2 regions of the Geobacillus sp. JS12 genome follow, and region 1 is predicted to be linked to the other one. Evidence: predicted binding sites of a transcription regulator. Region 1 holds the regulator's gene; the other holds the start of a gene.

Region 1 (10,550 bases):
AAAAATATGCCATGGAGCTGGAACATTGTGATAAGATGAAAGAAAAGCAAGTGAAAGGAGGAGCGCAAGCACAGTGCAGAAGGAGAAGCCGTTTTACACGTATGGCGACATTCAACATTGGGAAGGGAATTGGGAACTGATCGATGGCGTTCCCTATTTATTGGCGTCTCCGTCGTTTGAGCACCAGTATGTGGTCGGACAACTGCACCTTGCATTGGCTTCGCATTTTCAGGCGCGTGGCTGTCATGTCATTCTGGCCCCGTTTGATGTTCAGCTTGATCCTGAGGAGCCGGAACGGATGGCGAAAACGGTTGTTCAGCCGGATTTATCAGTCGTTTGTCGGGTGGAGCGAATCGGGAATCGGCGAATGAAGGGGGCTCCCGATCTCGTTGTGGAAGTGCTGTCACCAAGCACCGCTCTGCGCGATCGAAACCAGAAATACTATTTATACGAAAAATATGGTGTGCATGAATATTGGATGGTAGACCCCAGCAATCGAACGATCGAAGTGCTCAGCTGGCAAGATGGACGATTCGAGCAGCGAGCGGTTTTTGGGCCAAGCGATGAGCTGGTTTCGTTTTGGCAACCGGATTTGACGGTTTCGCTCGCCCCCGTGTTTCCTCCGGAAGAAAGCGATGTGTAGCTGATGGAGAACAGCCTTGTTTGACTGCCATCTCTGGAAATAACGGCTTCGCCTTTGATGTCAGCAGCAGAAAGAAGAACGCATAGGGGGATCGATGCCATGAAACAACCTGTTCTCGCTTCCTTGTGTTTATCGCTTGCTGCCAGCATTTGGGGCGGGATGTACGTCGTGAGCAAATACGTGTTGGACTACATTCCGCCGTTTACGCTCGTCTGGCTGCGCTACGCCGTTGCCTTGATTGTGCTCGGTGCCATCGCCGCGATGAAAGGTGAGCGCCCCCCAAAGAATGGGCGTGACTGGGGAATGATTATCACGGTCGGAATCATCGGCTACGTCGTTTCCATTTCGTTGCAGTTTGTCGGCACGAAATGGTCGAACGCCCATACCGCTTCGCTCATCACCGCCTCGACGCCGGCGTTTGTCGTCTTGTTTGCCCGCTGGCTGCTTGGTGAGGTGCTCACATGGCGGAAAATGGCTGCGCTGCTACTGGCGACAGCGGGTGTCATCGTCATCGTCGGACTTGGAGGCGGCGGGGAATCGACGCTTGCCGGAAATATGGCTTTAGTTGGTGCAGCGATCACTTGGGCGCTGTTGTCGGTGCTTGTGAAAATCGCTTCGGGCCGCCTGCCCGTGCTTTCGATCACCACGTACGCTATTTTCACTGCGTTTATCGGCATGACCCCGATGATGCTCACCGAAGGGCCGGGGCTTGCCGCGAGCCATTGGAGCGTTCCCGTCGCCCTTGGGGTGTTGTATCTTGGCGTTGTATCGACAGCGGGGGCATTTTTTCTTTGGAACAAAGGGATGGAAATGATCGACGCCGGCGTCGGCTCGCTCTTTTTCTTTTTCCAGCCGCTCGTCGGCTCGCTCTTTGGCTGGCTGCTGTTGCATGAGGAGCTCGCCGCCTCGTTTTGGCTCGGCGGGGCGCTCATTGTTGCCGGCGTGGTCGTGGCGGTGCGAAGCGAGCAAAGCGCGTAAAGGAAAGCGTCAGCAAACTATATAGATGCAACGAAGAAGTTTAACATATCCTTGACGGAAAAGCGGTTTTCCCCTTTTCGACTGTCGGAGGAAAGCCACAGGCTTCTCCGTCACGCCTTGGCGTGACGGAGGACCGAACAACCGCCTGCTTCACAGACCCATATATGGGTCTTTAAGCGGCGTTGTTCGTTCACTCGACAGTCGGATGAAATGACCGGTAAAAAAGAAAAATGGCAAAGCTTTAAATTGCATCTATATAAAAGCGAGGAGCCGTCTATCTTTTCGTACGAATCAATGAGTAGATGTTGTTTTTGCCGTTTGATCATTGCTCGCCCGCTTTTTCTCCAACCGCCCGCCGCGGCAGCTTCCAACCGTATGTGTACGACAAAATGCGGAGGGCGGCGACGACAATCAACAGCACATACAGCTCCATGGGCGATTCGGCCCATTTCAGCCCAACGGCGAGACCGGCGAGAATGGCCCAGGCGGCATAAATTTCTGCGCGCAACACGAGCGGCTTTCTTCCCGCCAACACGTCACGGATCATGCCGCCGCCGCTTCCGGTCAACACCGCGGCGACGATGACCGCGCTTAACGGATGCCCCATGTTGACGGCATGCAGCGCTCCTTGAATGGCGAACGCCGACAGTCCGAGGGCGTCAAAAAAGTTGCCCCACCGCTTCCACGGCGGCAGCATTTGTTTCGGAAATAAATAGACGATCGTCATCGAGACTAAGGCGACAAGAAAGAGCGGCCCTTGCTCCCATAGCGCCGACACGGGGACCCCGATCAACAAATTGCGCACCGCTCCGCCGCCAAAGGCGGTGACGATTCCCAAAATGTACACCCCAAGCAAATCGTACTCCTCTTCCATCGCGACGATCGCCCCGCTAATGGCAAAGGCGATCGTGCCGATGATGCTCAATACTTCCCACGTCATTCTTGCTGTTCCTTTCCGTGCGTTGTTCTTGTATCATTGTAGAGGCAAAAGCGGCGGAAAATCAATCGTTTTTTTGGAACGAACTAGCAGACCGATGATGGGATTTGGTATCATGAACGTAGAGAACATGTTCGCTGCGAGGGAAAGGAAGGGGGATGCCATGAGCCGTGAACAAGCGATCCTTGTCGGCTGCCAGCTCGCTGGTGTCGATGATGAACGGTTTCGCTATTCGATGGAGGAGCTCGCTTCGCTCGTTGCGACGGCGAACGGCGAGGTTGTGGCAGAGGTGACGCAAAAACGTGAAGCGCCGCACCCGGCGACGTATATCGGAAAAGGGAAAACGGAAGAGCTCGCCGCCATAGTCAAGCAGCTGGAACCGGACGTGGTTATTTTCAACAGCGAGCTCTCTCCAAGCCAAGCGCGCAATTTGACGAACCTGCTTGGCGAGGTGAAAGTCCTTGACCGGACGCAGCTCATTTTAGACATTTTTGCTCAGCGCGCCCGATCGAAAGAAGGAAAGCTGCAAGTCGAGCTCGCCCAGCTGGAGTATATGTTGCCGCGCCTTAGCGGCCAAGGGGAGGCGCTGTCTCGCTTGGGCGGCGGCATCGGCACGCGCGGTCCGGGGGAGACGAAGCTGGAGACCGACCGCCGTCACATTCGCCGCCGCATTGACGATATTAAAGGCGAACTTCGCCGGGTGGCTGAGCATCGCGAACGCTACCGCGAGCGCCGGCAAAAAAACCGCGCCTTTCAAGTGGCGCTTGTCGGCTATACGAACGCCGGCAAGTCGACGATTTTCAACCGGCTGACCGCCGCCGATTCGTTCGAGGAAAACTTGCTGTTTGCCACGCTCGACCCGTTGACGCGCAAATGCGTCTTGCCATGCGGCTATACGGTGCTTCTCACCGATACGGTCGGGTTCATCCAAGACTTGCCGACGACGCTTGTCGCTGCGTTTCGCTCGACGCTTGAAGAAGTGAAGGAAGCGGATTTATTGCTTCACGTCGTCGATTCGTCGCATCCGGACTACGCCGAGCATGAGCGGACGGTATCGCGGCTCTTGGAGGAACTAGGGGCTTCTTCCATTCCGGCCGTCACCGTTTACAATAAAAGCGACCGGCAAACGCTGGAATTTCTCCCGACGACAACCGATGCGATCGTGATGAGCGCGCTCTCGGCTGCCGATGTCGACCGGCTCCGCCGCTTTATTGAAGAAGCGGTGAAACGGCAAATGGTTCATTATGACGTATCGATCCCGAGCGGGGAAGGAAAACTGCTCGCCCAGCTAAAATCGGACACCATTTTGCACGAATGGCATTATAATGAACAAAGGGGCACGTACGACTGCCAAGGGTACGTGCTGCCAGCGCATCCCTTGTATGGGGAATTGCAATCATTCCAACGGTAGAAAGGGTTCATCGATGTTTTGGACACAATGGAAACATGGAGAAACGATCGCTGCACTTGTTGAGGAAGTTGAACAGCAAATTGCGCCGATCCACCGGCGCATCGACCGGATGGTCGATGCGAACCAATATCGCGTGCTCGACAGTTTCCGCCGCCATCAAGTGAGCGACGGGCATTTCATCCCATCGACCGGGTATGGCTATGACGATATCGGCCGCGATACGCTTGACCGCATTTACGCCGATGTATTCGGGGCGGAAGCAGGGCTTGTGCGCCCGCAAATCATTTCCGGCACGCACGCGATTGCCATCGCGCTGTTTGGCGTGTTGCGCCCGGGCGATGAACTGCTTTACATCACCGGCGCTCCGTACGATACGCTTGAGGAAATCGTCGGCGTCCGCGGCCGCGGCGTCGGCTCGCTGAAAGAGTTTGGCATTCGTTATCGCAGCGTGCCGCTCACAGCAGAAGGGATGGTCGATTTTTCGGCCGTTCGTGAAGCGATCCATGAGCGGACGAAAATGATCGGCATTCAACGTTCGCGCGGCTATGCGACACGCCCGTCGTTTACGGTCGACGAAATCGCGGAGATGATCGCTTTTGTCAAAGCGATTAAGCCCGACGTCGTCGTGTTTGTCGACAACTGCTACGGCGAGTTTGTGGAGGAGAAAGAGCCGTGTCATGTCGGCGCCGATTTGATGGCCGGCTCCCTCATTAAAAACCCGGGCGGGGGCTTGGCGAAAACAGGCGGCTATATCGTTGGGAGGCAAAAATACGTCGAAGCGTGCGCTTACCGGATGACCTCTCCGGGCATTGGAGCGGAAGTCGGTCCGTCGCTTTACAACTTGCCGGATATGTATCAAGGCTTTTTCCTTGCGCCGCACACCGTGGGCCAGGCGCTCAAGGGGGCGGTGTTTACGGCGGCGATGCTCGAGCGCATCGGGCTTTCGACATCGCCGTCGTGGAAGGAGAAGCGCACAGACCTCGTGCAATCGGTCCGCTTTGACGATCCAGAACAAATGGTCGCTTTTTGCCAAGCCATCCAAGCCGCTTCTCCCGTCAACGCCCATTTCACCCCGTATCCAAGCGAGATGCCCGGCTATGAGGACAAAGTCATCATGGCGGCAGGCACGTTCGTGCAGGGCGCGAGCATCGAGCTAACGGCAGACGGGCCGCTGCGGCCGCCATATGTCGCCTACGTGCAAGGCGGGCTGACGTATTCACACGTCAAAATCGCCATTTGTTCAGCCGTCCACCGTTTGCTTGAACAGCAGTTGATTTGTTTGTGAGAAAATGTAACGCTTCATTGACTCGTTTCTTGACATTATGGTAAAATGAAGGTATCAAAAGCGAGGAGGAATTGGCATGAGCAGCCATATTCGTCGTTCCATGCCATTGTTTCCGATTGGGATCGTGATGCAGCTGACGGATCTATCGGCCCGCCAAATCCGCTATTACGAAGAGCACGGCCTCGTCACGCCAGCGCGCACGGAAGGCAACCGGCGGCTGTTTTCGCTCAATGACATTGACCGCTTGCTGGAAATTAAAGATTTGATCGACCAAGGCGTCAACTTGGCGGGCATTAAGCAAATTTTTGCCGCGCGGGAGGAAGGACGCCACCAGCAGGCGGAGAAAGTCGAAAAAGTAGGAAAACCGAAGCTGTCGGACGAAGAACTGCGCGAAATTTTGCGGAATGAATTGCTGCAGGCCGGGCGGTTCCAGCGCGCATCGCTTCGCCAAGGAGATCTCGCTCGCTTCTTTCATTAATGACGGAACATGATTTCCGAGCCGGGGAGGAGTTTGGACATGGCAAAATATACGCGTGACGACATTCTACACATCGTCAAAGAGGAAAATGTCAAGTACATCCGCCTGCAATTCACCGATATTTTGGGCACGATCAAAAACGTCGAAATTCCGATCAGCCAGCTGGAGAAAGCGCTTAACAACAAAATTATGTTTGACGGGTCGTCGATCGAAGGATTTGTCCGCATTGAAGAGTCGGATATGTATTTGTATCCGGACTTGGATACGTTCGTCATTTTCCCGTGGACCGCAGAAAAAGGGAAAGTCGCCCGCTTTATCTGCGACATTTACAACCCGGACGGCACGCCGTTTGAAGGCTGTCCGCGCTATAACTTGAAGCGGATGCTGAAAGAGATGGAGGCGCTTGGCTTCAACGCCTTTAACTTAGGAGCTGAGCCTGAATTCTTCCTTTTCAAGCTTGACGAAAAAGGACACCCGACGATGGAGCTGAACGATCGCGGCGGCTATTTCGATTTGGCGCCGACGGATCTCGGGGAAAACTGCCGGCGCGACATTGTGCTCGAGCTTGAGGAAATGGGGTTTGAAATCGAAGCGTCCCATCATGAAGTCGCCCCGGGCCAGCATGAGATCGATTTTAAATACGCCCATGCGATTAAAGCGTGCGACGACATTCAAACGTTTAAGCTCGTCGTCAAAACGATCGCCCGCAAACATGGATTGCATGCGACCTTTATGCCGAAGCCGATTTTTGGGATTAACGGTTCAGGAATGCATTGCAACCTGTCGCTGTTCCGCAACGGTGAAAACGCCTTTTTCGATCCGAACGGCGACTTGCAGTTGAGCGATACGGCGCGGCAGTTTATCGCCGGTGTGCTGAAGCATGCGCCGAACTTTACGGCGGTGACGAACCCGACCGTCAACTCGTACAAGCGGCTTGTTCCAGGCTATGAAGCGCCGTGCTACGTCGCTTGGTCGGCGCGCAACCGCAGCCCGCTCATCCGCATTCCCGCTTCGCGCGGCATGAGCACGCGCATTGAGGTGCGCAGCGTTGACCCGTCGGCCAACCCATACTTGGCCATGGCGGTGCTTTTAGCCGCTGGGCTTGACGGCATTCGGAACAAGCTCACTCCTCCGGCGCCAGTGGATCGAAACATTTACGTCATGACGAAAGAAGAACGGCTCGAAGAAGGCATTGTCGATTTGCCGGCAACGCTCTATGAAGCGTTGGAAAACTTGAAGTCCGATGAAGTGATGATTCACGCGCTCGGCAAACATTTATTCGAACATTTCGTCGAGGCGAAAGAAATTGAGTGGGATATGTATCGGACAACGGTTCATCAATGGGAATTGGACCAATATATGGAACTCTACTGATTCATAAAAAAGCTGCCCCGTTTTTTTCAGGGCAGCTTTTTTATGGGCGCAGGCCGGCACGAGTCAGTCGAACAGGCGATAGACGCCGATCACTTTGCCGAGAATCGTGCAGTCGCGGACGATGATCGGCTCAAGATGGGCGTTTTCCGGCTGCAGGCGGATGTGGTCTTTTTCCTTGAAAAACCGCTTCACCGTCGCCTCGTTGTCTTCCGTCATGGCGACGACGATGTCGCCGTTGTTGGCCGATGACTGCTGGCGGACGATGACGTAGTCGCCGTCGAGAATGCCGGCTTCGATCATGCTGTCGCCCATCACTTCAAGCATAAACAGCTGCTCCTCGCCGGCGGCGAGCCGCTTCGGCAGCGGAAAGTAGCCTTCGATGTTTTCCACCGCTGTAATCGGTTGGCCGGCCGTCACCTTGCCGATGATCGGCACCGAGATGATCTCCTCTTTTTCTCTCTCCTTCGCCATATCGTTGTCCAAAATTTCAATGGCGCGCGGCTTTGTCGGGTCGCGGCGGATGTACCCTTTGCTTTCTAGGCGCGCGAGATGCCCGTGGACCGTCGAACTTGACGCCAATCCAACCGCTTCCCCAATTTCCCGCACCGACGGAGGATAGCCTTTTGTTTTTACTTCCTGTTTAATAAACTCTAAAATTTGCTGTTGTCGTTTTGACAGTTTCGTCATGGTTTCACACCTCTCGCCACATCATTTGCCTTCATTATACCATGCGGAAGACGAAAAAACAAACATAAGTTCGAGTTTTTTATTGACACAAACAAATGTTCTTGACTATAATGAAGGAAAGCGAACAAACATTCTAGAAAGGGTGGGGAGAATGGGGAAAACGTTGCTGCACTATGTTTTGTTTTCATTTTTGTTTGCGCTCGTGTTGGCAGGGTTCGTTTACGCCAGCAGCCCGGTCGATAAAAAAGAATACGTGACGATCACGGTCGCTCCCGGCGATACGCTTTGGGGGCTGGCAAAACAGTACGAACAGGAACACCATATGCCGCCTGATGAGTTCATCCGCTGGGTCGTCGATGTCAACCATTTGCCGAGCCCGCGTCTTGCCGCCGGTGAACAAATTGTCATTCCTGTGTTAAAATCAAAGCAGGGCGGCTCGGTGGCCGTCAATCAGTGATGGAAAGAAGGGATTGGCCATGAGGGCGGTCATTTACTGCCGAGTCAGCACGGACAAAGCTGAACAGGAAACGTCGCTCGCGAGGCAACGAGATGAGCTCGAGCGACTGGCGGCCGAGTGTGGATTTGAAGTCGTTAAAGTGATCGCCGAGCAGGCGAGCGGTTATGAAGCCGACCGCGACGGCGTGTTGGAGCTGCTTTCGCTGTGCGAGGAAGGCGAGGTCGATGTGCTGCTCATTCAAGATGAAACGCGGCTTGGGCGCGGCCATGCGCGCATGGCGGTGCTGCATTGCTTGAAAAAGCAAGGGGTGAAAATATACAGCGCCAGCCACCGCGGGGAGATGCCGCTGTCGGAGGCCGATGAGATGGTGTTATCCATCATCGCGATTGTCGAGGAGTACCAAAGAAAAATACATAACGCCAAAATTAAGCGTGGCATGCAGCGAGCCATCGCCAGCGGCTACCGACCGGAGCGGAACCTAAGGCGCCGGGGCGAAAACGCCGGGCGCGATCGAATTGATCTGCCGGTTGAGGAGATCGTCCGCTTGCGCGAGCGCGGACTGACGTTTGCCGATATCGCCGCGACGATGCGAAGCTTCGGTTACGAGGCGTCCAAGGCGACCGTCCATCGGCGTTACCAGGAATATATGGACGAGCAACAAAGGCGGCGTTGATCGTGTACTGCGCCTGACCCTAAAGCGGCGAGCGGGCAAAGGAAGCCAAGCTGCCATCGTTGCCATCTTCCCGGTTGATCAGATAAGATAAAACAGGGTGAGAATATGGCAGATAGGAGAAGATAATCAATGCTTGCCAAACATAAATTAGCCCGCATCAATGAACTGGCGAAAAAAGCGAAAACGGCCGGCTTGTCGGCCGAAGAGGCCTTCGAGCAAGCGAAGCTGCGCCGTGAGTACATTCAAGCGTTCCGCAAGGCGATGACCGATATGCTCCATACAGTGACCGTCATTGACCCGAACGGCAACGACGTGACGCCGAAAAAATTAAAGGAAAGCCAGTGGCGGCGCTTCCATTAAACGGTCGAAAGAGGGGTGGCTCGGAAAATAACGTTGTACAAGCCGATCGATTTTCTATATGATAGTAAATGACACCATGTTGATGAAAGGGAGGAAGACGATGGCGCATTCAATCGAGGAGTTGGCGATTACGACGATTCGAACGCTGTCGATTGACGCGATCGAAAAAGCGAAATCCGGGCACCCGGGCATGCCGATGGGCGCGGCGCCGATGGCGTACACGCTTTGGACGAAATTTATGAATCATAACCCGGCGAATCCAAACTGGTTCAACCGCGACCGGTTTGTCTTGTCAGCCGGGCACGGGTCGATGTTATTGTACAGCTTGCTTCATTTAAGCGGCTACGACGTATCGATGGATGATTTGAAACAATTCCGTCAATGGGGAAGCAAAACGCCGGGCCATCCGGAATACGGCCATACGCCGGGCGTGGAAGCGACGACGGGACCGCTTGGCCAAGGGATCGCGATGGCGGTCGGCATGGCGATGGCGGAGCGGCATTTGGCCGCTACATACAACCGCGACGGGTTTGAGATTATCAATCATTATACGTACGCCATTTGCGGCGATGGCGATTTGATGGAAGGAGTGGCGAGCGAAGCGGCGTCACTCGCCGGCCACTTGAAGCTCGGCCGTCTGATCGTCCTGTATGACTCGAACGACATTTCGCTGGACGGGGAGCTCAACCTGTCGTTCTCGGAAAACGTCGCCCAACGTTTCCAAGCGTACGGTTGGCAATATTTGCGCGTTGAGGACGGCAACAATATTGAAGAAATCGCCAAAGCGCTCGAGGAGGCGCGGGCAGACCTCAGCCGGCCGACGCTCATTGAAGTCAAAACGACGATTGGCTACGGCGCGCCAAATAAAGCGGGCACGTCCGGCGTCCACGGCGCTCCGCTCGGCGCCCAAGAGGCGAAGCTGACGAAAGAGGCGTATCGTTGGACATTTGCGGAAGATTTTTACGTGCCAGAAGAAGTGTACGCCCACTTCCGTGCGACGGTGCAAGAGCCGGGAGCGAAAAAAGAGGCGGAATGGAATGAGCAGCTCGCCGCCTATGAACAGGCCCATCCGGAACTGGCCGCCCAATTGAAGCGAGCGATCGAAGGCAAACTGCCAGATGGATGGGAAGCTTCTTTGCCGGTATACGAAGCAGGCAAAAGCTTGGCGACCCGCTCATCGTCCGGGGACGTGATCAACGCCATCGCCAAAGCGGTGCCGCAATTGTTTGGCGGTTCGGCGGACTTGGCAAGCTCGAATAAAACGCTC
Region 2 (10,550 bases), 740 kb from region 1:
CAGTTTCATCGGCGTGTCCCCCTTGATCTTGGCCAGCGCCAGTCAATGATTCGGCGGTTGTCGTCATCGTAGTATCGTTTGCGCGGACGGTTGCGATACGCTTCAAGTTCCACTGGCGTTAAATAGCTGATTTTCACTGGTCCGTGCAGTGATTGGCGTTGTTTTTTCACTTCTTCTCCCCCTAACCGTTGTCGGATTTCTTGCCGCGCCCGATGCTTATATATTTCCGGGCACTCTTCAAAGCGAATGATGGTCACCAATTGCTGTACGGTCGCCTTGGACCAATCCATGTGACTGATCACCTCTCGCTCGTTCGTATTCACGCTGAATCTCTTCTGTGGTCAGTTTTGAGAGCGCCCGGCCATCGCTGGCGGAAAAGATGCCTTGCCGGCGCAAATGCTGAATGAGCACGTACTTGAGCAGCATCACGCCGATCCCCTCCCTTCGGCTTGCAGCTTCGCAAACAACGTGTCAAGGCGTGAAACAGAATAGTCCTTGTCATTGATCCGCACCGTCAGCAGGTTGCTCCTTGTCACACCGCATCGCTCGAGAATGTCAAGAAAATCCGCCTCCGAGCATACGCTGGCCGTCAATCCAGTCACCGATCCAACTCCGTTTCGGTACTCTAAACGGATCCATAACGGATAGCCCATCGACATCACCCATCTGGATTGTCTTTATACTTTTTGAGGCGTTCCTCAAGTTCTCGGCGCGCCTGTTCGACGTCAAAGTCGTCATCCTCCGGTTGGCTATAGTCCATCTTCAGCCAGTCCGGTACGATCTCGGTGCGCACTGGAGTCCGCATCTTTCGGCCGACGTCGGAAACAGTTGAGGCTTTACGTTTTTTCAGTTGTTGCTCCCGAAATGCCAATTGTGCCGCTCTCACCTGGTCAACGGTGCGATAGCCTTTTTCGAACCAGTCACGTAAAATGGTTTCAACGTATTTCCATGTCTTGGCCCCGTTCTCCACCGCGATTTTCAATGCCTCTAAGACCAATTCCTCGGACGTATCATCGACCCAAGAAACGATCTTTTCCCCTATGTAGCTGCCGACGGTGCCAAAGCCGTTCTGTTCAACGAATTGAATAATCTCTCGGAAGGAATGCGCGCGCGCGTCTTCTTCTACTTCTTCTTTTTTCTCTGTAGTAATCTCTGTAGTATTCTCTGGTATTGGTCTGTTCAAATTGAGCGCTTCGTCTGTCCAATTTGAACAGATGGACTGTTCATTTTGACCGGATGGACTGTCGATTTCGTCAGTCGTCTGCTCATTTTGAACAGTCGAAACGTCATTTTGATCAGTCGTCTGTTCATCTTGATTAGACGACGCGAATTCAGCCAATTTGTCGTAATCGATCCGATACCATTTTGTTTTATCGATCCTCGAGCGATTGAAATTCGCCGAGACGATGATCCCGATCTTCTCCAGCTTGGTGATGATCCGACGAATGGTGCTTTCTGACCAGAAGGGAAATTGCTCCCTCCAGTCCTCGTACGTGTTATAGATCCATTTATAGCCGTCATGGACGTTTTCGCTTTTCTCGAGCCAATAATGCAGCTGCTGAACGACGATGCTTTCGTTCAGTCCGATCGCCACGGCGAGTTGTGGCAAAATAACCAACGGCTGATCATCTAAAAGCAAGGTTGCCATGTCATCCCCTCCCCTTGAAAAAGCTGTTTTGCTATGGCATGATAAAAACTAGAGTTCTGAAATAAAAAACTGAATCCCGCCAATTTCAAGCTCGGAGGCCATTTCATTAGCGATCCGCCGGCACTCGGTTACAGTGAGCGCGTAGACGAGTGCCGTTTGGATCGTCTCGAAATGGCCGTTTTCCTTCACGACAAATTCCACTTCAAATAGCATATCTTCACCCTGGAAGCATATCGTAGAATGGGAGCTTCCGGCCCTCCTTTCTCAACCAGCATCAGAAATGCCGCCTTTTTGCAACAGTTGTTTCAACTTCTCATAGACGGCTTTTGGTTCTCGATTGAGCCGATTTGCGAGCTCATCAATCGTCAATACCTTGCGATGATGCCAAAGGTAGAACACTTCCTCTGCCGACCACCGTCCCTTTCGCTTTGGTGTGTTCTGCGCCTGTTCCACAACCGGTTCTCTAGGTTGGGGATCGACCGGAGAATCACCTTCAAGAAGGGCTGCCAGTTGCCGCATCTCTTGGCTGACCGGGCAAACTTGCAAACATACGGTGCTTCGATATTTGATCCGCTCGGGGCACGTGCGGCAATGCGAATCAAGAAGTTCGCAGATTTGCAGCCGGATGTGCCTTTTTGCATGTTTATCAAGCTTATTCACGCATTCCGCTCCTCTCCCAGCTTCACAAAATCAATTTGAATGCCGCGTCGTTGCATATCTCGTATAATGCTCAACAACTGCTGACGCCGGGCTTCTTTTCGTTCGAGTTCTTGCAACTGTCTGACTAAATACTGCAACTCAGATATTTCAATAGCCATCGTTTCATAGTCGCGGTTTTGCAGCGCCTCCTGTATGTACTCGATGCATCTTGATACCTTTTGCCGCAAATCCGCCTCTTGATAAACGATCATATTGATCACTGCCCTTCCTCCTTCGTTATGATCTCCAGGCGTCGTCGCAATGACCATACATGTATTGTGGCGCGGCTCCCCTTTCGGATCGTCGCCCGCTCTCGCTCGGCCTGGCCGGCGCTCATGCGCACCGACTGAAGCACAAGCGCTTGCGGGCTGGGGCACACCCGCCGCCTGTACTCCAGTCGGCAAGCATGAGCTTGCCTTTTGGTTCGCAACATGATATGTTTGGGATAGGGCTGGTTTTTTAGGAAGCAGTGAGCGTTGGGCTTGCTGCTTTTTTCATGTTGACAAGTTTTGCTTTAGCTTCTTGCTCAATGGCTTCGATCAGTTCCGGATGATTGCGCAACTCGGCGCATACCTCCCGAACTTCCCTCGCTGTCATTAACGAACTGGCTACCCATACCACGTACATTACCACCACTCCTTTCTCGATTTTTCCAGGCGTTCGTTCATTTTCTTTTTCCACTCGAGCAGTGCTTTCCCATATTCGCTATTGAGTTTTCGCTCTTTTGAAAGCCGCACAACTTCACTTGTATACCAACGGATAGCCTCAACGTCCGTCATTTCTGCTAAATTCGGCAGTTGAAACATTGTTTTTTCCTCCTTTGTCATTGTCGGATAAATCCTTTCGCTTGCAGTTTCGCGCGATGCTTTTGCCACATTTTCCACCAGGAAAAGCCGTAATCCATGCAAATGACCGCAACGTATTGTGTCAGCGCTACGATCGCGTCGATTGCCTGCATCATTGCCTCTTCCAAGCGTTGCTTGTCAAACTCTCGAATCGACCTGGGATGATTCGCCACACAGACACTTTCGATCGCCTCGAGGGCTTCTGTGAGCTCCTCGCGTGTTTTCATCGTGACGCTTGCACGGTGAAGATCGACCATTTCTCCATCCAGCTTCACTGGCCCCCATCCGGTGTATTCCGCCGCCGCCTCGAGGGCCACCCACGGGTTATTATGCTTTTCGGCGAAATATTTCGATATGTTCGGCTGCACTCGGTACCGCCCATTTTCCTGGTGCGATACGGATTCACGAGATTCATAGATTTCGAACGACAGCTGTTGCTGCGTCATCCCTGTTTTCTGCCGCGCCTCTTTCACCGCATCGGCCGCTCTACCGCGTTTCATCCTCCGTGCTCCCCTTTCTACCATCATCCTTGAGACTTTGTGGTACAGTATCCATAGATCGGTAGCAATCCAGCACCGCCTCGGCGATTTGCCGCAGGATCGGATTGCCTTTTTGCCATTCTTGTTCAAACCATTGCTTTCGCTCCTCTGGACTCATGAGTACCAATGGGGAGTGAACGATCACCGTCGTGTTGCCATATTTAAATTCCTTCATGCCCGCATTCCCCCTTTGTTCATGTTTATGCGGAGCATGAGGGGCGTTTGATGACATTCGCTTCACCTCGCATCATAGTGTTTCACCATTGTCTGATAATCGACGGCCGGCGCCGCTTCGTTCAGCCAGTCGAGCACTTTGGCGATCTCCAGCGCCGCGTCGTCTTTCGTAAACGCTGGGTCATCCTTCAGCTGCATGATCAGCGAAAGCAACCGATGCTTCAGCTCGGCCATAGCCCATTGATCCTGAATGGTGTTCATGCTGTCACCTGCCTTGCAGGATTTTCCTTACCCCCTGTCGAATGATGCGGTGGGAAGGGGTGAAAAACAAATGGATAAATACCGACTGATAGAACTTTTGGACAATTGCACTGAGCTTTTTCATAAAACAAATGCTTTGTACCAGGAAACGGTAAACGATCCTAAAAATCCGTCACCAATCGTCAGCGTTTCCTTATCAGAGATTTATACACTTAGTGAAAAAGTCAAATTGTTTTTGGCAATGAACGAGGAACTTGCACATTATGAAATCACTTCACTGTTCAACTTTTGGAATGATGTTTACTTTGAACTAAAGGAAGTGATTGAGCAACGGGATCGAAATACATCTTGGTTGTACTCAAAATTTGAAAACTACAAAGGACAACATGAGATTGTTGAACGTATGTTAAGGGATCAAATTCAGCAATTGAATTAACATGTTGCACTGTCTCCTTCTGGGGACAGTGCCCTCCCCAATGTGAGATCCTGGGCTTCTTTAATCACATTTTTGATCTTAGCTGCACCACGTTCATAAATAAGCCGATGCAACATGCGTTCAACTTCGGTTCCATCTTTCTTTGCTTTTCCATTCTCCCAGAGGGCTGACATTAAATCGCTTATCGTCTTTGCATTATTAAGAGTGTGCTGCACCCACTTTTCAGACTCTTGTTCGATGTATTGTTCAATGATTTGAACCATTTCTTTTGATGCTTGATCCGTCATCCGCCTCACCTCCTTTACTGGTTGGTAAGGAGCCATTTCGAACTGGACAAGGAGCGATGATCATTATGAGAAAATACTTATGGCACTTGGATCTACGTACTATTCCTTGTGGCTGGGAAGAAGTGTATCAAGATGCTTTAGAAAAATGTCCCAACGGGATGCCTTTGCTTATCAAAGGGACCAAATTCTTTTATCACCCTGTTAAGTACCGTGAGACCTTATTAGAAATTTTCTCAGCCGCTAAAGAAAAGTGCCTCGAACTCATGGAACATGAGCAATTAAATCGCAAACAGCTATCTGAACTATTGGAAAACGACATCATCTTGTTTAATGTGCTTTTTGAATGGTGCCTTGAAGATGTTGAACAACCATTCTTCGATATCAATCGTTTAAAAAACAAACACCATTTCAAAAATGTTTCGATTTACTTTGAAGAAGATGACTCACCCGATGCATTGATTAGGGATTTTTATTATCTTAAGTACTTTAGAGTAAATAACGCGATAGCAAGGTAATGACTCCCTTATATGAAATCGCCGCTCTTTTGTGATGGTTATGGCGAATTTGTGCTTTTAATCGATGCAGCATGCTGTAACTGCATTCAAGCATTTCTGTTAACTCATGCGCCGGAAGAGTGAGAACGAGTTCCTCAAACTTACGGACGAGTTCTTGCTCTTTGTCTGGCACTTTGTCACCTCCTTCACAGACAGTGGGATTTGTGTCATTTTTGTTCACTAACAGTTAACTTACTGTCCAAAAAAATATCATCTGGATGGGCGTTAAAGACTTGTGCGATTTTTACGGCTAAATCATAAGTAAGTCTTCGTTTGCCGTTTTCAATCATCCAGTAATACTCCTTAGAGATACCTACTGATTCTGCAACTTGTTTGCAAGTAAGGCCGTATTTTTTACGTACAGCTTCTAACCTTTCGAGTTTCACACCTCCCACCTCCTTTTGTCGTTAACCTGCTGTTAACTAAATTATAATTAACCTAAGGTTAACTTTCAAGAGTTTTTAATAAAAAAATTTCTATTTAGTTAACAAGGAACTTAAGGCCTTTTGGTTATCTATTTGTTAACTTATAATTATTTATAGTTTATAGTACACGCGAAGAGGTGTTTTATGTGTTAGGTGACCGTCTAAGAAAGCTGAGACAAGAAAAAAAGCTCACGCAAGAAGAGCTTGGAAAGAAAATCAATGTTACAAAAGTTTCTATCTCTGGATATGAAAACGGCAACCGAACACCTGATACAGAAACACTTCAAAAACTCGCCGACTTTTTCAATGTCACCACCGACTACCTACTCGGTCGCACGGATGATCCGAATCCACCAGAGAGCGACAATGAGGAATTAGGTACGCTGGCGAGGATTAATCAACTCATCAAAGAGTATGGCATCGAGCAAATGGGGTTCTTTGATATTGAGAAGTGGAAACATCTAACCGAAGACGAAATCAGAGAAATTATTCAACATTTCGAATGGGTAGCGTATAAAGCAGCACAAAAAAATAAGTCACCAAGAAAAGACACCGAAGAATAAATAGACGAGGTGTCTTTTTTATTTTGCAGGAGGGGGATAACCATAGAAAGAATCATTAACACAAAAATTGTAGGCGTTACACGAAAAAACGAAGATGGTACATCACGACAAGAGCTAATTGCTGAATGCTATGAGGGTGAAGAATTATTTTTGGAAAGAGAACCTGATAACGAGCATGACCCAAACGCTATTTCAGTATGGAATGAATACGGGGAACAGCTAGGGTATATAAATAAAGACTTAGCATCTAGACTAGCTCCTCAGATGGATAAAGGGATGCGCGTTTCATGTTTTGTGACAGCTGTTACTGGAGGATACGATGACAAATCTTATGGCTGTAATATCAAACTTATTTTAGATCCGCATCCCAAAGAAGAGGACAACACATTCATTAACGAGATTAAAACAAACACTTTCGTCTATTCAATCAATAATAAAGAACCAGCAATGGATGTTACAAATGCAAATCAAGATACGCAAATACACGTAGTTAAAGGCTCCATACCTCAACATCAAAATACCAAAGGTACAAAAAAATCAAGAGAAAAAACAAAGTTCAGCTGTTTAGGGTGTGGATGTTGGGTTTTTATCATCGTCGTAATTGCCTTGATCATGATAGCTATTTTTTAATTTATAAAAATTTATTATAGGGGAATAATATGTTGTATGTACCAATAATGAAATTTAAACAAGGGGAAAAAGATGCTCTTTATCAACTGCCCGTTGAGTTAAAAGAAAAAGTGGTTCCTTTATTCGAAATTACTCCTGATGTTATCCAAAAGGAAAAATCCCTAAGTATTTCACAGATATGGGAGCGTCCATACTTTTTTGATATCTCTCCAGAGTACTATAGCGAATTATCAGATGAAGAATATCTTTCCCTACTAACAAAATGCCAAGGGATGTTATCCCTGTCATCAAACTAGCAGACAATTCGGACAGAATTGAAAATGTTATCACGAGAGTTCAAAAGGGCATTGCCGTTAGAATTTATTTAGACGAAATCTTGGATGATAGTTTCCAAAAATTATTTACAGATTTAACTTCCCGGTTAAACCTGCAAGAAATCGATTTGATCATAGATGTGCAATTTGTCAGTGCAGGAGAAATAAACATAAAATCAGCTCTTATAAAAGAAGCATTGAACAGGATTAACAATATGTCTGAATTTCGGACAATAATTGTTGCTAGCAACTCATTTCCAGAAAACCTTTCAACTTATGATAAATACAGATTAGTGACCATTCCTAGAAATGAAAGTAAGTTCTTTAACAAAGCGAAACAGCATTTTGAAGAGAAAGGAATTAAAATCGTTTATTCTGATTATGGAGTGAATCATTGGACTTATTTTGAATACGTTCCAGGTATGCAGGTAACATTTAACATTAGATACACTTACTATGATAATTTTGTAATTTACCGAGGCGATTCGATCAAACGAGGTGGTTTTAATTTTGCGAAAGTTCAAGAGGCATGCAACGAACTCGTAAATTCGAGCTACTTTCTTGGCAAGGATTTTTCTTGGGCAGACCAAGAAATATACGACAAAGCACATGGTATAGTCAATAAACCTGGCAACCCAACAACTTGGAGAGCGTTAGGGACGAATCACCATATAGTGTTCATCCTAAACTATCTCTCCAACCAATTCTAGTTTTTAACGTTTCTCTAGTGAAATTTCTAATATCGTTAAAGCTAATCGATTCTAAAACCATTTTTTTTAATTCCGGTTTGGGCTTGCGAGAAAAATTTTTTACGTTTTTTTGCTTGAGAAGAGACTTAATCTCGGCGTTCCACAATAAGTCGAGAAGATTTTCCCCTGAAACATTTTTGTTTTTCTTGCAAGCCCTAATCTTCTTTAAAGAGACTTGATTGAATTTATTCAAATAGGCAACTTCTATTCCCCAATGTTCTGGCACCAATTCCACAATGTTTGAAGCAAATTTCTTCCCTACCACAATGGTTATTTTATCAAATGTTTTATCGTACCATTCTATTTGTCGAGCAAGACGCTCTAGCGTATCATGATCACTTTTAATTTCGTACCCGTGCAGAAAACCATTAGCGACAACAATATCGGCCCGAGCACGTCCATCGCAAATGGACAGCTCTTCAATAATTCTGTAGTGCTTATTTTGATTTTCCTTTTCAATTTTTTTAATCAATTCCGCCCTGATATCAAAATCAGTAAGCATATACATCGCTCCATAACACTTTATTCAAATTTTCATTTTACCACAAAATGCCCACTAAAAGAATAATGAGCGAACAAGTTATCCTTATTGCCAAAAACAAACATTTGTTCGTATAATCTCCTTAGGGAGGGGATTATATGGACTTGCGTCATTACTATACCACCGCACTCGAAGATTGGGTAACGAACCTGTATCAACGACTCGGTCTTTTCCGTCCTTCTCAGATCGATCCGGTATACATAGCTCGACGGATGAATATTTTCCTGCGCGAGAAACCTTTTCCGTCATCCCATCAAGTGGTCGGCCGGTTCCGTTGCATCGTCATTGATTCTCGCTTATCTCTTGAAGAAAAGCGTGAGGCCTTTTTTCATGAATTGTGCCATGTGCTTCGTCATGCCGGAGTGCAAAGCATGCTGCCGGAAGCGTTCCGTGAACTCCAGGAATGGGATGCCAATCACTTTACCAAGTATGCGGCCATTCCGTTCCATATGCTGAAGTTTATTGATTGGAACGAGCCGCACATAATTGAACACATGGTAAATATGTTTAAAGTGACTCCAGAATTATGCAAAAGTCGCCTGTCACAAATAAAAAACCGAATATTGATCAAACAATAGTCCCGACAGTGGACTATTTCTTTTATTGTGTATGGTGATAGCAAGTTATATACTGGGATAGAGGTGGTTTTATGTATAGGCCGAGAAACTTGGACGTGTTCATCTACCTTCGCAAAAGCCGCAAGGACATCGAGGAAGAGAAAAAAGCTGCTGAGTCCGGCGCGTCATACGATACATTGCAACGGCATCGGGATAACTTGCTGGCCGTAGCGCGTAAAGAAGGCCACAATATACTCGGCATCTTTGAAGAGATTGTGTCCGGCGAGTCCATCGCTGAACGCTCCGAGATTCAGAAGCTTTTGCGCGAACTAGAAACGGGAATCGCTGACGCGGTGCTTGTCATGGACATCGACCGCCTCGGCCGTGGTGATATGCTTGACCAAGGCATTTTAGACCGTGCCTTTCGCTATTCCGGGACGAAAATTATCACCCCGACGGAAATATATGACCCGGAAAGCGAGACATGGGAGCTCGTTTTCGGAGTAAAGTCCATCGTGTCACGCGAAGAGCTCAAAGTCATTACGAAGCGCCTCCAAGGTGGTCGACGCGACTCGGCCGCTAAAGGACGTTCCATCTCAAAAAAGCCGCCATACGGCTATCTTCGCGATGAAAAGTTAAAGCTCTATCCTGATCCGGAAACGTCATGGGTTGTGGTAAAAATCTTTGAGATGATGCGCGACGGACACGGACGCCAGGCAATTGCCGCTGAGCTTGATCGACTTGGAGTGAAACCGCCCGATGAGAAGCGATCCTTTTGGTCTCCTTCGACGATCAGCGCTATTATCAAAAACGAGGTGTATCTCGGGCATATCATCTGGGGCAAGGTGAAATACATTAAGCAAAACGGCAAGTATAAACGCAAGAAAATGCCGAGAGAGCGCTGGTATGTCAAAGAGAATGCCCATGAGCCCCTCGTGTCCAGGGAACTCTGGGAAGCCGCCAACAAGGCATATCGGAGCCGCTGGCGCCCTTCTACGGTGGAAAGCAAACCGTTAGCCAACCCGCTGGCTGGATTGCTGAAATGCGAAGTCTGTGGCTATACGATGTGGTATCAGCCGCGTAAAGACCGCCCTCATCCGCTTGTGCGTTGCCCAAATCCGAAATGCAAAGGCGTGCAAAAGGGTGCGCTTCTGCCACTCGTCGAGGAGAAAATCTTGCAATCTCTCGCCGAGTTCGTCGATCAGTTTGAAGTGCAGGAGGAAGCTCTTGCCCGAAAAGAGCAGCGTTCGGTCATCCCGCTAAAGCAAAAAGCCGTCGAGAAAAAAGAAAAAGAGCTCCAGGAGCTCCATAAACAAAAAGATGCACTG

Evidence for each region. The regulator LexA, encoded in region 1, represses DNA repair genes until DNA is damaged. The targets are predictions, from matches to a motif close to CGAACATATGTTCG.
Region 2: a site for LexA is predicted at 8,724-8,737, ahead of A0V43_RS00015 (ImmA/IrrE family metallo-endopeptidase). Genes of this name have one in related genera too.

Annotation. Positions count from the first base shown of each region.
Region 1 covers NZ_CP014749.1:743,462-754,011, forward strand. Annotated here, with positions in the region: gene A0V43_RS03740 (Uma2 family endonuclease) at 74-643, shown strand; gene A0V43_RS03745 (DMT family transporter) at 743-1,621, shown strand; gene A0V43_RS03750 (trimeric intracellular cation channel family protein) at 1,944-2,561, opposite strand; gene hflX (GTPase HflX) at 2,722-3,969, shown strand; gene A0V43_RS03760 (methionine gamma-lyase family protein) at 3,983-5,254, shown strand; gene A0V43_RS03765 (MerR family transcriptional regulator) at 5,331-5,732, shown strand; gene glnA (type I glutamate--ammonia ligase) at 5,772-7,106, shown strand; gene lexA (transcriptional repressor LexA) at 7,170-7,793, opposite strand; gene yneA (cell division suppressor protein YneA) at 7,945-8,250, shown strand; gene A0V43_RS03785 (YneB family resolvase-like protein) at 8,270-8,923, shown strand; gene A0V43_RS03790 (DUF896 domain-containing protein) at 9,053-9,283, shown strand; gene tkt (transketolase) at 9,384-10,550, shown strand, end outside.
Region 2 covers NZ_CP014749.1:467-11,016, reverse strand. Annotated here, with positions in the region: gene A0V43_RS00110 (dUTP diphosphatase) at 1-9, opposite strand, end outside; gene A0V43_RS00105 (hypothetical protein) at 6-290, opposite strand; gene A0V43_RS00100 (Fur-regulated basic protein FbpA) at 238-426, opposite strand; gene A0V43_RS00095 (hypothetical protein) at 426-653, opposite strand; gene A0V43_RS00090 (DnaD domain-containing protein) at 659-1,648, opposite strand; gene A0V43_RS19600 (hypothetical protein) at 1,697-1,861, opposite strand; gene A0V43_RS00085 (hypothetical protein) at 1,913-2,308, opposite strand; gene A0V43_RS00080 (iron-sulfur cluster co-chaperone HscB C-terminal domain-containing protein) at 2,305-2,559, opposite strand; gene A0V43_RS19595 (hypothetical protein) at 2,807-2,974, opposite strand; gene A0V43_RS00075 (hypothetical protein) at 2,974-3,153, opposite strand; gene A0V43_RS00070 (helix-turn-helix domain-containing protein) at 3,171-3,692, opposite strand; gene A0V43_RS00065 (hypothetical protein) at 3,679-3,906, opposite strand; gene A0V43_RS00060 (hypothetical protein) at 3,969-4,166, opposite strand; gene A0V43_RS00055 (hypothetical protein) at 4,237-4,602, shown strand; gene A0V43_RS00050 (hypothetical protein) at 4,599-4,889, opposite strand; gene A0V43_RS00045 (hypothetical protein) at 4,955-5,404, shown strand; gene A0V43_RS18365 (hypothetical protein) at 5,376-5,576, opposite strand; gene A0V43_RS00040 (helix-turn-helix transcriptional regulator) at 5,611-5,829, opposite strand; gene A0V43_RS00035 (helix-turn-helix domain-containing protein) at 6,015-6,431, shown strand; gene A0V43_RS00030 (HIRAN domain-containing protein) at 6,441-7,061, shown strand; gene A0V43_RS20665 (beta family protein) at 7,091-7,357, shown strand; gene A0V43_RS00025 (beta family protein) at 7,324-8,085, shown strand; gene A0V43_RS00020 (sce7726 family protein) at 8,054-8,626, opposite strand; gene A0V43_RS00015 (ImmA/IrrE family metallo-endopeptidase) at 8,764-9,243, shown strand; gene A0V43_RS00010 (recombinase family protein) at 9,315-10,550, shown strand, end outside.